3 regions of the Pseudarthrobacter defluvii genome follow, and region 2 is predicted to be linked to each of the others. Evidence: riboswitches for the same ligand, from Rfam matches in the RefSeq annotation. Region 2 holds a riboswitch; each other region holds the start of a gene.

Region 1 (4,994 bases), on a different replicon from region 2:
ACAACATGACCATCTCAGGGGAAACCATCGATTACGGCCCGTGCGCGTTCGTGGACGCGTTCAATCCCGCCGCCGTCTACAGTTCAATCGACGTCAGCGGCCGCTACGCCTACGCCAACCAGCCGGTTTTGGCCGAATGGAACCTTGCCCGGCTCGCCGAGGCGATGCTGCCGCTCATCGACGAAGACCAGGAGAAGGCGGTTGGCCCGGCGGTGGAGGTGCTTGGCGGCTTCCGGGGGCAATACAGCAGGGCGTGGACCAGCGGGATGAATGCCAAGCTCGGCCTTGGCAGCGGCGGGGGCAGTGACGGGGAAACCACGTCCGCGCTGGTGGACGGCGCCATTGACATCCTGAAAGACGGCCCCGTGGACTACACCCTCTTCTTCCGTAACCTTGGCAAGGCGGCCCGGGGCGACCTTCGCCCGGTCCGCGGCATGGTTCTTGATCTGGCCGCGTTCGATTCCTGGGCGGAGCGGTGGCAGGCACTTGAACCGGACGCGGAGCTGATGGACAGCGTCAACCCGGCGTACATCCCCAGGAACCACCTTGTGGAGGAGGCGCTGGCCGCTGCCACGGGCGGAACCCTGGCACCCTTGCAGCAGCTGCTGGAGGCAGTCAGCGATCCCTTCACCGAGCGGTCCGGGCTGGAACGCTACGCGGAAGGCGCCCCTGAAGATTTCGGCAGCTACATGACCTTCTGCGGGACCTGACAGCTGCGGATGCGGAGGGCAGATGCGACAGGAGGGCGGCAGCCGGTGTACCGGCTGCCGCCCTCCTGTTTCAATGCCTGCGCGGATGCGCGCCTTCGGTTGCGCGAAGACTAGGCGACGCGGACTGCTGAGTAGCCGCCCAGCCAGCTGATGGAGTGCACCTGGGTGTCGTAGCCGTTCACGCCGCCGCTGACAACCTGGCCGTTACCGGCGTAAACGCCCACGTGGCCGGAGGTTATGATCAGGTCGCCGGGAGCAGGAGCGCTGACCACGGTGCCGTACTGGAAGAACTGGGTGGGGGCAAGATCGCCAACGGACTTGCCCACCGAGCGCAGCGCCTTCTCAACCATGGCAGTACAGTCCTGCTGCACGCCCAGCTGGCTGTAGGCGTTCGCCAGGATGGCAGCGCCGGTGCCCGTGCCGCTGGGGGCTGATACGGGGGTGGCCGAGGCGTAGGACATGTTCATGCCGGTGTTGGCCGGAGCGGCGGCTGCAGTCTGCACGGGCGCTGCTGCCGGAGCCGGAGCCGGTGCGGCGGTGTAACCGGCGCCGGGGATCTGGATCTGGTCGCCCGGGTAGATAACCGAGGACAGGCCCAGGCCGTTGGCGGCCAGGACATCGTTCAGGCTAACGCCGTAAGCAGATGCGATGGCACCGAGGGTATCGCCGGAAACTACGGTGTGGACGCTTCCTGCTGCCGCTGCCGCAACGGGGGCGGCAGGTGCGGAGTAGGCCTGCACGTTGGTCTTTTCAGTGGTGTCCGGGCCGGTGACACCGGCGTGGGCCGGGGCGCCGACGCCGAAGGCAATGCCGGACGCTGCAGCAACTGCCAGCGCGGGGCGGCCCAGCGAGCGGGCCTGGGACTTGGCTGTCACGGCGAGGCCCTCGAGAACAATCGAGCGGGCCGGAGTTGCGCGGTGACGGGCAGGGGTGGAATTTTTTGACACGGTTGATCGCCTCTCCCATGCCTGCGGGGTGAGCTGTCGGGTTCGGGCTGGAGATACCCGGCCGGAAGCATCCCCGTAACGGACGGAGGCGCTATCGACTTAACCCCAAGGCCACAAGTGGCCGCGGAAACTTGGTTCCCCCGTCCCTGCCAGCTGGAGCGGTTGTATCCCATGATCAGCGGCAGGGCTCGGCATACTGATGGGAATGTCCCGACTGAGAGGGACACCTGAAGACCATAACCCACATGCGGCGGCATTGTCACATTTGGATAACATACGAGGTCCCGCTCTCGAATTCCGCAAACGTTTGGATGTTACCTCCGTCCCGGGTTTAAGCTCGGCTAATAGCCATGGCGTGCAGCCCGGTAACGGTGCGGACACGGGCGCGAGGGGGATGCTGCTGGCCCCACGGCACGGGCCGTTTCCATGCCGACGGTTCCCGGTCGGACCGCTAGGCTGATTACATGCCAGATTTCGACCGGTTCCGCGTGCTGCTCGAAGAGGAGCGGGCGCGGCGGCTGGAGCTGCTGCCGGCGCTGCGGGCCGACATAGACGCGGCGAATTCGGCCCGGCAGGACTCCAACGTCGATGACGAGCACGATCCCGAAGGGGCCACGATCGCCTTCGAGCTCTCACAGGCTTCGGCGCTCCTGAAGCAGAGCTCGGCCGGCCTGGACCAGATTGACGCGGCGTTGGCCCGCCTGGCCGCGGGGACCTACGGCGCCTGCGCAGTATGCGGTGAACCCATTGCGGAAGGCAGGCTGGAAGCGCGGCCGTGGACGCCGTTTTGTCTCCGGCACGCCTCGTCCGGCCGGGGACGATGACCGGCCCTACGGAGGTGGTGTCCGCCGCGGTGGAGTTCGTTGACCGGACCCTCCAGAACGAAGGCGCCTGGTATCGGGCGGACGACGTCGGGAACCGGCTGGGCTGGGCGCTGGACTCTTATGGCTCTTCCATCGGAGCGGTGCGCGGCACGGTGCGCGACACGCTGCGTAAATTCAAGGACCTGGACCATGACGCCACGGTGATGCTTGCTTCCGCCCTGTGGGGACAGCCCAGGCCCGGCTCCCGCCCGGTGTTTGAGCGCCGGTTGGCGGCGGTGGTGCTGTTGCAGTCAAGGGTGCGGCTGCTTCGGCACTCGGACCTGACCCGGCTCGAAGGCTTCCTGCGTTCCGCCCAGGCCGCTGACCTGACCCAACCTCTCCTTGCCGACGTCCTGGTGCCGCTGCTGTCCGGCCTCGGGGAGCGCGAGCGCCACCGGGCCGGTGTGGTCCTGGCCCGGTGGCGGGACGACCCCGACCCGCAGCTTCAGGAGGCGGCAGCCGCCCTCGACAACGATTTGACCCTTTGACCTTAAACCGGGAGATCCACATGAACGAGCACTTTGACCTTGACCGTTTTGTTGCCGCGCAAGACAGCGGCGGTACCTATGACCAGGCGCTGGGGGAGCTGCAGGTCGGGAGGAAATCCGGGCACTGGATGTGGTTCGTCTTCCCGCAGATTTCCGGTTTGGGGCAGAGCGCAACGTCCCGCAAATACGCCATCTCCTCACTGGCTGAGGCCCGCGCCTACCTGGACCACGACGTGCTGGGCCCGCGGCTCCTGGAATGCGCCCTGGCCCTGGCCAACCACGCCGACCAGCCCGCCGAAGACATATTCGGCGGCATCGATGCCAGGAAGCTGCGATCGTCCATGACACTGTTTCTCCGGGCGGCACCCGGAGAAACAGTGTTCAAGACTGTCCTGGCCCAGTTCTTCGATGGCGAGCCGGACCCGGCCACCGACGAAATCCTGGCCGGCCAGGCCGCTGACTGACCTCAGGTTGACGGGTCAGCCGGGCCGGGGGTTCCTGCTAGGGCGTGGGGCTGCCGCCGTTGACGTTCAGCGTCTCGCCCACCACGTAGCTGGACTCGGGTGAGGCCAGGAAGACATAGGCGGGTGCCAGCTCCGCAGGCTGTCCTGCCCGGCCCAGGGGAGTGGACTGTCCGAATTCCGGCAGCTGCTCCTTGGGCTGGCCGCTGCTGACTTGCAGGGGGGTCCAGATGGGTCCCGGGGCCACGGCGTTCACCCTGATTCCCTTGGGGGCCAGCTGCTGCGCCAGCCCCTTGGTGAAGTTGTTGATGCTGGCCTTGGTGGTGGCGTAGTCCACCAGGGTGGGGGACGGGTTGTACGCCTGGATCGAGGTGGTGTTGATGATGGTCGAGCCGGCCGGCATGTGCGGGACGGCCGCCTTGGTCACCCAGAACATGGCGTACACATTGGTCTTTAGGGTGTGGTCGAACTGCTCGTCGGTGATGTCCTGCAGGTCCTCCTGGGCCACCTGCTTCCCGGCGTTGTTGACCAGGATGTCCACCCCGCCCAGCACGGCAACCGCGGTATCCACCAGTTCCCGGCACGTCGCCGAATCTTTGAGGTCGCCCGGCACCTTGACAGCCTTACGGCCTGCGGCCTCGATGATCCCGGCGATGCGGGAGGCGTCCTCCTCTTCCTGGGGCAGGTAGGAAAGGACGACGTCGGCGCCTTCCCTGGCAAAGGCAATGGCCGTTGCGGCGCCGATGCCTGAGTCCGCGCCGGTCACGATGGCGCGGCGGCCTTCCAGCCGTCCCGTTCCGCGGTACGTTTCTTCGCCCAGATCGGCCTTGGGCGCCAGTTCGGCATCAAGGCCCGGCTCGGGCTGGTGCTGCTTGGGCGGGGAAATCTTTTCGTAGGCAGTCACCGGATTACGGAAGGTGTACTGGTCAGTCATGGTGGTCCTCCTGTTCGTGCGGACTCGGGCTGGTTCGTCGCCCCGGAAACTGAAGCAGCCTGCGATCAAGGAATCGCAAAACCCAAAAAGCTAAGCATGCTTACGGTTCCCAGCCTAGGCAATGAAACCCCGCCCTGCCAAGCGGCCTTTCGGCCCGGCAACGTCAATCCCGCCGAACTTCCACCAGCCTCACCTCCGCCAACCGCCCGCCGTCGACCACGGCTTCCATGAACGTGCAGGAGGGCTGCCGGCGGCGGTCCGTGGGCGAGCCGGGATTCAGCAGCCGCAGCCCTTTGGGTGACACCGTGTCCCAGGGAATGTGGCTGTGCCCGAACACCAGGACATCGGCTTCCGGATACAGCGCTTCACACCGCTGTTCGCGGCCCTTTGCCTGCCCTGTCTCGTGCACCATGGCAAACCGGACACCGTCCAGCGTGGTGGTGGTTGTCGCGGGAAGCCGCCGGCGCAGGTCCGGGCCGTCGTTGTTGCCATAGACGCCCAGCAACCGCCGGCTTCGGCGCTCGAACTCGTCCAGCAGCGCCGCCTCCACCCAGTCACCCGCGTGGAACACAACGTCGGCACTTTCGACGG
Region 2 (4,994 bases):
GCCGAAGCCGCCAGCGAACACCCCGTGGCCCATGCCATCGCACGGGCCGCACGCGAACACGCTCCCCTGGCGGCGGTGGCCGACTTCGTCAGCGCCCCGGGCGGGGGCGTGCGCGGCACCGTCAACGGACGCTCAATCGTCGTCGGACGCGCCGGATGGCTCAAGGACAACGGCATCGACACCCCCGCCGAAAGCCTGGAGCATCTGCACGCGCTGGAGGACTCCGGAGCGACCGTGATCTGGGTCGGCGTGAACGGGCAGGCCGCGGGCCTGATCAGCCTCACCGACACCATCAAACCGGGCTCGGCTGCCGCGATCGGCAGGTTGAAGGAACTCGGACTGCGTCCGATCCTGCTGACCGGCGACAACGCCTCCGCGGCGCTGGCCGTTGCCGCGAAGGTGGGCATCCCGGCCGCGGATGTGCTGGCAGGGGTCCTGCCCGAAGGCAAGGTCGAGGCCGTGCGCCGGCTGCAGAAATCCGGCGCGACCGTGGCGATGGCAGGGGATGGCGTTAATGACGCCGCGGCCCTGGCCCAGGCTGACCTGGGCATCGCCATGGGCAGCGGGACCGACGTGGCCATCGCCGCCGCAGACCTGACGGTCATGGGAAGCGATCTGGGGCAGGTCGCGGAAGCCATCGGGCTGTCCCGAAAGACGTTGGCCACGATCAAGACGAACCTGTTCTGGGCGTTCTTCTACAACGCCGTGGGCATCCCGGTCGCCGCGCTGGGCCTGCTGAACCCGATGATCGCCGGCGCCGCGATGGCCGCCAGCTCGGTCCTGGTGGTGACCAACTCGCTGCGGTTGCGCCGCTTCGGACGGACGCAATGAGGTGAAACGCCGCCCACCTGCGGCAGACATGCTGAAGGCCGGTGATGCACAGCCCCCAAGGCAGCACATCACCGGCCTTCAGTAGTTTATTTACCCGCGCGGACGAACGTGACGGCGCCCTTGGAGGCCATCCAGGTCAGCGGGCGGTCTGAGTTTCCGCAACCAGGAACAGCTGACGGATCATAGCCGGAATCCTCGTGTCTCGTTAAATGTAGGCCGAGGGATTGACGGTGGCACCGTTGACTACGACTTCGAAATGAAGATGGCAACCAGTTGACGCCCCGGTCGTACCAACGCCCGCAATCTCTTGGCCCTGCGTTACTGGTTGCCCGATAGAAACACCGATGCTGGCCAAGTGGTTGTATGTGGTCTTCATCCCGTTGCCATGATCCACAACGATCCGGTTGCCACCGCCATATGGGCTCCAGCCCGCCTCGACGACTTTCCCTGAGCCCGCAGCGAACACCGGAGTCGAGCATGCTCCTGTCAGGTCGACGCCAGTGTGCAGTTCGCCGGCAGCTCCGGTGATGGGGCTGACACGGAATCCGTAGGGGGAGCTCACATTCATGGCGGCCAGTGGTGCCCTCAGGCCGCTGGACTGCTCAGTGGGGGCCACCGCATCCGGTGCCACTGGGGTCGATCCTGAAACCGTTCCGGCAGCCTCCACGGGCGACGCCGGTTTAGGAGCCGGCTGGGAGGTCACTGCGGGGCTGTCAAAGGTCAGGATGGCGGTCGGCACTGCGGTAACGGCAGCCTCAACGGCAGGAACTGTGGACGCGGCGGTCCGGTCCGGGGCTCCGGCGCGGCCACCCGGGTCGGCCTGCGCAGCCGAAAGGGCCGTCAGGGCGATCATTCCCGTGACGGCAGCTGTAACGCCCCACTGTTGGCTCCGCAGCAGAATGGCAGCGTCACGCATAAGGGGGCGGCGTGGCCTGGGAGCAGGAAGGGCACGGCGACGGCCGTGTTTGGGCTGGGCAGACAAGATAGTGGTCCTCTCGGCGCCGGCGAAGTTAGCTGTCGGATTCGGACGAGTGGACTGTCCGGCTGCTGGAGGACGCGCGGCAGCGCAGCCGCCAAGTAGCTTCGCCCCAAGGCGCGCTCCGCGCGCGCCGTAAGTGGATCCTCCGCCCCCGCCTTGAGAAATTCATAGTTGTAGGCCGCCGGCGGGGTTTGGCGTAGCGGGCAACACATACCCGCCAGGGGTATGCCTCCCTAGAGTAGCGAACCGTTCGCATAAGTTACAAATCCGTTATTCACTCCACTCGCGGCTGCCTGACCCAAGCAGCGCGCATTGCCCGCACGGTGGCGGGCGGACATCGTGATCGGGCGATCCGGTGGTTACGGGCACTGACCCGGCCGGATCGCGCAACCGATTGGCTGCCCCGCCGTACGCTGGCGCGCATAGAGACCAACCTGTTTTGGGCGTTCTTCTCTAACGCCGTCGGCATCCCGGTCGCCGCGCTGGGCCTGCGCAACCCGATGATCGCCGGCGCTGCGATGGCCGCCAGCTCGGTCCTGGTGGCTACCAACCATGTGCGGTCGCGCCGCTTTGGACCGCCGTTACGGGATGAATCTGCGTCCAACCGGGGCAGAAGTGCTGAAGGGCCGGTGATGCACAGCCCCCAAGGCAGTGCATCACCGGCCCTTCAGTGGCTTACTTACCGGCGCGGACGAACGTGACGCTGCCCTTGGAGGTCATCCAGGTCAGCGGGTGCACTGCGGTTTCGTTCTTCCCGTTCAGGCCCGAGCTGAGGACCTGGCCGTTGCCGACGTAGATTCCTACGTGGCCGGGCTGCATGACCATGTCGCCGGGCTGCGGGTCGGTGACCACGGTGCCGTAGTTCATGAACTGCATGGGACCCAGGTCCCCGACACGGATACCGGCAGCGTTGAGGGCGTTTTCGACCAGTCGGGTGCAGTCCTGGATCATGCCGATCTGGGCGTAGGCGGAGGAAACCATGATGGCGTTGATACCGCCGGCCACGGGCGCGGCTACAGGAGCGGCAGCAGCAGGGGCAACCGTCACCCGCGCCTTCACGGGCGCAGCCGCTGCAGCCACCGCGGGTGCGGCGGACGCCTTGGGCGCCTCGACGGCGGCTGGCTTGGGTGCTTCCACCACCGGCGCCGGGGTGGTCTCCACCGCGGGGCGCTCGAAGGAAATCCGGACCGTTGCGTCCGCACTGAGCGGGGCCTGGACCTGGCTGGCGACTTCCAGTGCCTGAGCCGGCTCCGCCTCACGCTGGGCCGGGGCATCGGCTGCCTGGGCGGCAATGCCACTGGTCAGGACAAGGCCGGACGCCGCGGCGATAACGGCCGCCTGCCGGCCGGCGGCACCGGCGTTTCCGGCGACCGATTTGGACAACACCGCAAGGGCGCTGGTCTGGACAGGGACCGCGCGGTGGCGGCCGTGAGCTTTGCGCATGGGCATGAAAGGGCCTCTCCCACTGCCTGCGAGGTTAGCTGTCGGATTCGGATGGGAGACACCCGGCCGGACCGGCGCCAAAAGCACCAGGCACGGCTTCACCCCAAGACCTGCCCGCAGCAGGCCACTGTTGGTTTCCCCGTCTCTGCCGGACGAAAGTTGCGAACGGATCCCGGGCAGCGGCAGAGTTAGGCAAGTCCGCTCGGGAGTGCCGCATTCGGAGAAACCGGCACGGCTTCGACCGTACTTCACGCAGGCCTCATTTGTCACATTTGAATAACATGAGATGCATATCACAGGACATCTCCTTTCTTCCCGATACCCCCACCCGGTATAGTTTCTGTTGTTGTCAGTGAAGTGGTATGTCCCGGCCGGCCCCTGCGCCCGGCTTTCACAGCCGTTCAATCCCAGCGCCCATTAGTCCTTCGTCAAGGAATGGAAACTGACATGTGTGGAACCGAAAACCGTACCCAGCTGCCGCTTGCTTCCTCCGCGTCCGGGTGCAGCTGCTGCTCGACTGAAGCCGCCCCTGCCCCCACCGCAGCCGCCGGTGCCACTACCGTTGAATTCGCTGTGGACGGCTTGACCTGCGGGCACTGCGTTCAGACGGTCGAGAAGGCCGTCTCTGCCGTTGATGGGGTGGAGTCTGCCTCCGTTGATCTCGTCCCTGGCGGCCGTTCCCGTCTGTGGGTGCAAGGTACGGTTGACGCGGCAGCGACGCGGGAGGCTGTGACTGCCGCCGGGTATACCTTCGTCGGAATCTAATGTCTGCACGTCCCCGGAGCCTCTCCTCGCGCGGGGCATTGTGCTTTCCGGGGAGGAGGGCCGTTCCACAATGACAGCACCCGCAGGTGCCCCCGGGCGGCTTGTGCCGGAAAGCCACCATCCCGACGCCGACGCCGGTAGACGGACATGCAGGCCCGCGCGTTTGAACTAGAAGGAGCGGGCCGGCAGGCACATTCTGCAGGTTTACCCTTGTAGTGAGAACTCTACGGAAAGGAGGAAGAGTCGTGACTCCAGCGCATCGTCGCCTTCTCACGGCCCTCCTCCTGCGGGGAGGGTTCCTGACCGCGGCCCTGGCCATCATTGCCGGCATCTTTGGCATGCACGTCATGAGCGGCGCCCACGACATGCCCCCGGGTTCCTCCATGTCAATGGCAGGCCCAGGGGGGTCGACGCAGCTGCAGACCATGACGGCCAGCCACGTCCACGCCATGGGGACGTCAAGAGGTGTGGCCTCAAATGATCCGGCGGCCGCGGGTTCCTTCTCCTTGTCGTCCTGTGACCCGGCGGGGTCGTGCACCGAGATGTCTGCCGGTGACGCCGCCTGTGTCCTTGCCCCGGGACATACGACTCTCGCAGCTCCACTGCCGGGAACAGCGCCCTACGATCTGCCCGATTTTGGTGCCGCCGCTGCGCTCGGCAGCACCTATGCCTACTCACCGGGCAGCCCCTCCCCCGGTGACCTCTGTATCAGCCGGACGTAAACCACTCCACCGCGCCGTGCCTTCAACCGGCGCCATCGTCCAGCCAGTTAGCCAGCAGCAAATACACCAAACCCTTGGGGTTTGCCGTTGCATGCCCCCTTCCAGGCGGATCCGCCGCCGCTGATACTTTGAGGACCCTGATTTTCATGAAGAAAGCCCTGACCATTTCCGCTGCCGCCATCGCCGCAGCCATCGCCCTCGCCGGATGCTCGGCCGGCTCCGGAACGGGAAGCACCAACGGAAGCAGCATGCCA
Region 3 (4,994 bases), on a different replicon from region 2:
GGACGCATGGGTGGCCGGGGCGGCAACTCCGAGGTGGCCGCCTGGGTCCAGGCCAACTTCCAGGCCCAGACCGTGGGCAGCTCAACCGTTTACCAGCTCACCAAGTAGGACGCCATGGCCAGCCAGCACACCATGCCTGTAACCACCGCAGCCCACTCCCGGAGGAAGCCGCCGGCGCGCCGGGCCGGGTTCGCCCTCAGGGACCGCGCGGGGTTCGCCCGCCTGGACCGGGCGGCCTTCCGCCGGCGGCTGGAACTGGCAACTGTGCTGGCCGGTACGGCCGTGCTTTACCTGTGGAACCTTGGAGCATCCGGCTGGGCCAACGCGTTCTATTCAGCCGCAGCCCAGGCCGGATCCCAGGACTGGGCAGCCTGGTTCTTCGGATCCTCCGACGCCGCGAATGCCATCACGGTGGACAAGCCGCCGGCTTCCCTGTGGATCATGGGGCTCTCGGTCCGGATCTTCGGCCTGAGCTCCTGGAGCATCCTGGTTCCCCAGGCGCTGATGGGGGTTGGCGCTGCCTGGCTGCTCTACGTGGCAGTGCGGCGGGCCGCAGCACCGGCCACCGGTGACGTCCGGCTCGCGCACCGCGCAGGCCTGCTGGCGGCGGCAGTCCTGGCCCTCACCCCGGTGGCCACACTGATGTTCCGGTTCAACAACCCGGACGCCCTGCTGGTGCTGCTCATGACGGCCGCCGGATACGCGGTCCTGCGTGCAGTCCAGGAGGACCGGCTGCGCTGGCTCCTGCTGGCCGGGGCGTTCCTGGGCTTCGGGTTCCTGGCCAAGCAACTGCAGGTCCTGCTGGTGCTTCCCGGGTTCGCCCTGGCCTACATGGTTGCGGGGCCGGGCAGGATGCGGCGGCGGCTGCTCCGGCTGGCAGCGGCAGCGGCAGCGATGGTAATTTCCGCCGGATGGTGGCTGCTGGCCGTGGAGCTGACTCCGGCGGACATGCGGCCTTACATTGGCGGGTCGCAAAACAACTCCATCCTGGAGCTGACCCTGGGTTACAACGGGTTGGGCCGGTTGACGGGCGACGAAACGGGCAGCGTGGGCGGCGGCAACGGCTGGGGTGTTCCCGGCCTACTCAGGATGTTCAACAGCGAGTTTGGCGGCCAAATTGCATGGCTGCTGCCGTCCGCCCTCATCCTTGCGGTGGGACTGGTGTGGGTTGGGCGACGGGCGCCACGCACCGATGCCGTCCGCGCTTCCGTCATCGTCTGGGGCTCGTGGGTCCTGGTGACGGGCCTCGTCTTCAGCTTCATGGCCGGCATCATCCACCCGTACTACGCGGTTGCACTGGCGCCGGGTATCGCCGCGCTGGCCGGCTTGGGCTCCGTTCTGCTGTGGCAGCACCGCCGGCAGGCCGCTGCCGGCATCTTCCTGGCCGCAGCGGTGGCCACGGCAGCTCTTATGGCCTTCCATCTGCTGGGAACCACGTCCGCTTACGGCCCATGGCTGCGCTGGCTGGTGCTCGCCGGAGGTGTGGCCGCCGCGGCAGGACTCGGGCTCAACAGGTTCCTGCGCCTGCGTTCCATGCAGCGGACGACGGCGGCCCTCGCCATTGCCGCGTCGCTCGCCGGGCCGCTGGCCTACTCCATCACCACCGCGGCGACGGCACACAGCGGGGCAATCGTGAGTGCAGGGCCAGCCTCCGGCTTTGGCGCCGGCGGACGCGGGCCGGGAGGCTTCAGTGCGGCCGGCCGGAACAACTCCGGCCGAGTTACAGGACAAGGCTTCGCCGGGCAGAACTCCACGGGACAAGGCTTCCAGCAGCAGGCCAACCGCGGCGGGACCGGCGGGACAACCCAAGGCGGTGCTGGATTTGCGGGCGGCATGGGCGGGCTCCTCGGCGCACCCACCCCATCAGCGGATCTCGTGGCCGCGCTCAAAGACGGCGCATCCGGTTACACCTGGGCAGCAGCGGTGGTGGGCTCCAACAATGCCGCCGGGTACCAATTGGCAACGGAACTGCCCGTGATGGCGGTGGGCGGCTTCAACGGCACCGACCCCTCCCCCACCCTGGCCCAATTCCAGGACCTCGTGAGGCAGGGAAGGATCCACTACTTCATCAGCGGCGGAACCATGCGATCCGCCTCCGGTTCGGATGCCTCGGCCCGGATCGCGCAGTGGGTTTCGGAAAACTTCACTCCGCAAAGCATCGGCGGCACTACCCTCTACATCTTGGCAAGGTAACAACACGGCATGGTGTACCGAAAGTAACGACTCAACCGGACGCAGACCGCAAAGCGGCGCGCCAAAGATCGTGACATCCGTTACCCAAATGTGACATTGGAATGCTTTTCCTGTACCGTCGATTGGGTGCGGCTCCCGTTCGGGCCGCATATCCCGGGTTGACGCCAAGCTCTGCCGCTTCCCCGGATCCCGATTGAGCAACGGCAGAGGCGGGGGACCCACCGTCCCGGGCAATGTACGCCCTTGGGGTTAAGCCAGTACGTGATTTTTCCGTGCGGCCGGATGCCCTCATCCGAACCCGACAGCTAACTCCGCAGGTGTGAGAGGCGATCAATCATGTCCAAAAACACGGCAGAACCATGCCTGCATGCCAAGGCTAAACACCGGGCAGAGCAGCAAGCAGCTACAAAGCCCGCAAAGAAGACCAGCTTCGGTACGCGAGCCGGGATCCTCGCAGCATCCTGCGCGGTGCTGGTGGGGGTAGGCGCGGCAGGTCAGGCGACCAGCAACATGACTCCGGTGTCATCCACCGATTCAAACTCTTCCACGGCAGCGGCCGACGCCCAAATGAGCATCGAGAAGAGCGAAATCCGTTCCAACCCGGCAGCGTCCGTTCCGGCGGCAATAAGCGTTGCGCCGCAGGCAGCGGAACCAGCCCCCGCGCCGGCACCGGCAGCCCCCGCAGCAGAAGCCCCGGCTCCTGCACCAGCCCCTGCACCGGCTCCGGCACCCGAGCCTGCTCCTGCACCTGAGCCGGCACCCGCCGTCGCGGTTAATGATCCCGCCGGCGCCCAGGCCTACGCCGCCGGCCAGTTGGCAACCTTTGGCTGGGGACCTGACCAGATGCAGTGCCTGCAGACACTGTGGACCAAGGAGTCGGACTGGACCACCACGGCCACCAATCCCAGCAGCGGGGCATACGGCATCGTCCAGTCCCTGCCCGCGGAGAAGATGGCCAGCTCCGGCGCGGATTACCTGACCAACTACCGCACCCAGATCAACTGGGGCCTCGATTACATCAAGAAGAGCTACCAGTCCCCCTGCGGCGCACTGAACTTCCACCTCGCCCACAACTGGTACTAGGCACCACTCCCCTGGCGCCGGGGGCTCAAAGGGAACTCTTCCGCTGAATCTCCCCACCTTTGGGGGCGTTCGACGGCGTGTCGCCGGCCATCCGCCGTCGTACGCCTTGGCGACGGGGCAAAGCTGCGAAATTCCAGCACAAACCGCGGGCCGCATCATCACGATGCGGCCCGCGGTTTGCTTTTAACTGTTGCCTTGCCCAGCGTCCTGCGCGCTGCTGTCCTGCCCAGCGTTCCGCCACGGTATGTACTGGACGGCCCACTTGTTGCCGTCCGGATCCGCAAAGTAGACGAAGTGGCCCCATGGGAGCACCTCGACATCACTGACGTCCACACCGTTGTTCTTCAGCTGGTCGTGCGCTTTTTGGATATCGTCGACCACCATTTGGAGAGTGGTCCCCGTGCCGGGAGGGGCGTCCAAAAGCCCCTCGCCCATGCAGATGGAGCAGGCAGAGCCGGGCGGGGTCAGCTGTACAAAACGGATGTCGTCCGACGGCCGCTCGTCGTAGTCCGCGTTGAAGCCCACCTTGTTGACGTAGAAGTCCTTGGCGCGGTCAACGTCGGATACAGGGACAAAGACAAGTTCCAGTTTCCAGTCCATCCGCACAGGCTAGCGGCGGGACCAGCATCCAGAAAGGGTGAAAACTACCCTGCGATGCCGTAGAGCCGGTCGCCGGCGTCGCCCAGGCCGGGAACGATGTAGGACTTCTCGTTGAGCTTCTCGTCGATGGAGGCCAGGACGATGTGCACGTTTGCGTCGCCCAGTTCCTCCTCCAGCTTGGCAAGGCCCTCCGGGGCCGCCAGCAGGCAGATGCAGGTGACGTCCGACGCGCCCCGCTTGAACAGGAACTTGATGGCCTCGCGCAGCGTGCCGCCGGTGGCGAGCATGGGGTCCAGCACGAAGACCTGGCGGCCTGTCAGGTCCTCCGGGAGGCGCTCGGCGTAGGTGATGATGTCCAGCGTTTCCTCGTCCCGGGCCATGCCCAGGAAGCCCACCTCGGCGGTGGGCACCAGCTTGGTCATGCCCTCCAGCATTCCCAGGCCGGCACGCAGGATGGGAACCACCAGCGGCGTGGGCTTGGTGAATGCGGTGCCAATAGTGGTGCTGACGGGAGTCTCGATGGTCACGGGCTCGGTGCGGACCTCCCGCGTGGCTTCATACGCCAGCAAAGTCACCAGCTCTTCCGTCAGCTGGCGGAAAACCGGCGACGGCGTGTTCTTGTCCCGCAGGACGGTGAGCTTGTGGGCGACCAGGGGGTGGTCAACAACGAGAGTGCGCATCCCCCAAAACTATCACCCGGCGGTGTCCTTGCCTCGGCTTCCGGACGCGCCCTCCTTGCCGGCGTCGCCGCCGTCGTGCACGGATTCCAGGACGACATCGCGCACCACGGGACGGTCGAACGTGGGCGCCGGGCCCGCATGCTGCTTGCGCCTCAACAGGTGGAACAACCGATGCGCCAGGATCACGACGGCCACCCAGGCCAGCCCCAGCGTCCAGCCGGCCATGACGTCGGTCAGCCAGTGGTGGCCCAGGAAAACCCTGCTCAGCCCCATGGCGATGATGAAGATCACGCCGGCCGTGATGGCCGTGACCCTCACCCAGAGCTGGTGGAACTGCAGGCACAGGACATACAGGAGGACACTGATGACCACCGTGGTGTTGAGGGTATGGCCGCTGGGGAACGACGGCGAATCCTCGTAAGGCGGCACCGCATCGGC

What was found. A riboswitch is a leader RNA that binds a small molecule or an ion and turns the genes downstream of it on or off. The one in region 2 is predicted to bind cyclic di-AMP.
Region 1: it holds a riboswitch for cyclic di-AMP, as region 2 does, so the genes downstream of both, JCQ34_RS10340 (C40 family peptidase) here and JCQ34_RS19920 (M23 family metallopeptidase) in region 2, are expected to answer to the same signal.
Region 3: it holds a riboswitch for cyclic di-AMP, as region 2 does, so the genes downstream of both, JCQ34_RS03180 (hypothetical protein) here and JCQ34_RS19920 (M23 family metallopeptidase) in region 2, are expected to answer to the same signal.

What each region holds. Positions count from the first base shown of each region.
Region 1 is NZ_CP066362.1:2,240,768-2,245,761, reverse strand. It holds gene JCQ34_RS10345 (protein adenylyltransferase SelO) at 1-710, shown strand, start outside; gene JCQ34_RS10340 (C40 family peptidase) at 821-1,657, opposite strand; cyclic di-AMP (ydaO/yuaA leader) riboswitch at 1,661-1,831, opposite strand; gene JCQ34_RS10335 (TraR/DksA family transcriptional regulator) at 2,122-2,481, shown strand; gene JCQ34_RS10330 (DNA alkylation repair protein) at 2,478-3,008, shown strand; gene JCQ34_RS10325 (DUF1810 domain-containing protein) at 3,029-3,472, shown strand; gene JCQ34_RS10320 (glucose 1-dehydrogenase) at 3,510-4,403, opposite strand; gene JCQ34_RS10315 (metallophosphoesterase family protein) at 4,567-4,994, opposite strand, start outside.
Region 2 is NZ_CP066363.1:67,605-72,598, forward strand. It holds gene JCQ34_RS19915 (heavy metal translocating P-type ATPase) at 1-831, shown strand, start outside; gene JCQ34_RS19920 (M23 family metallopeptidase) at 1,037-1,747, opposite strand; cyclic di-AMP (ydaO/yuaA leader) riboswitch at 1,819-1,983, opposite strand; gene JCQ34_RS19925 (NlpC/P60 family protein) at 2,486-3,259, opposite strand; cyclic di-AMP (ydaO/yuaA leader) riboswitch at 3,267-3,448, opposite strand; gene JCQ34_RS19930 (heavy-metal-associated domain-containing protein) at 3,701-4,018, shown strand; gene JCQ34_RS19935 (hypothetical protein) at 4,264-4,740, shown strand; gene JCQ34_RS19940 (DUF305 domain-containing protein) at 4,887-4,994, shown strand, end outside.
Region 3 is NZ_CP066362.1:646,907-651,900, reverse strand. It holds gene JCQ34_RS03190 (ArnT family glycosyltransferase) at 1-108, shown strand, start outside; gene JCQ34_RS03185 (ArnT family glycosyltransferase) at 115-2,193, shown strand; cyclic di-AMP (ydaO/yuaA leader) riboswitch at 2,364-2,524, shown strand; gene JCQ34_RS03180 (hypothetical protein) at 2,530-3,276, shown strand; gene JCQ34_RS03175 (glyoxalase superfamily protein) at 3,460-3,876, opposite strand; gene upp (uracil phosphoribosyltransferase) at 3,921-4,556, opposite strand; gene JCQ34_RS03165 (phosphatase PAP2 family protein) at 4,569-4,994, opposite strand, start outside.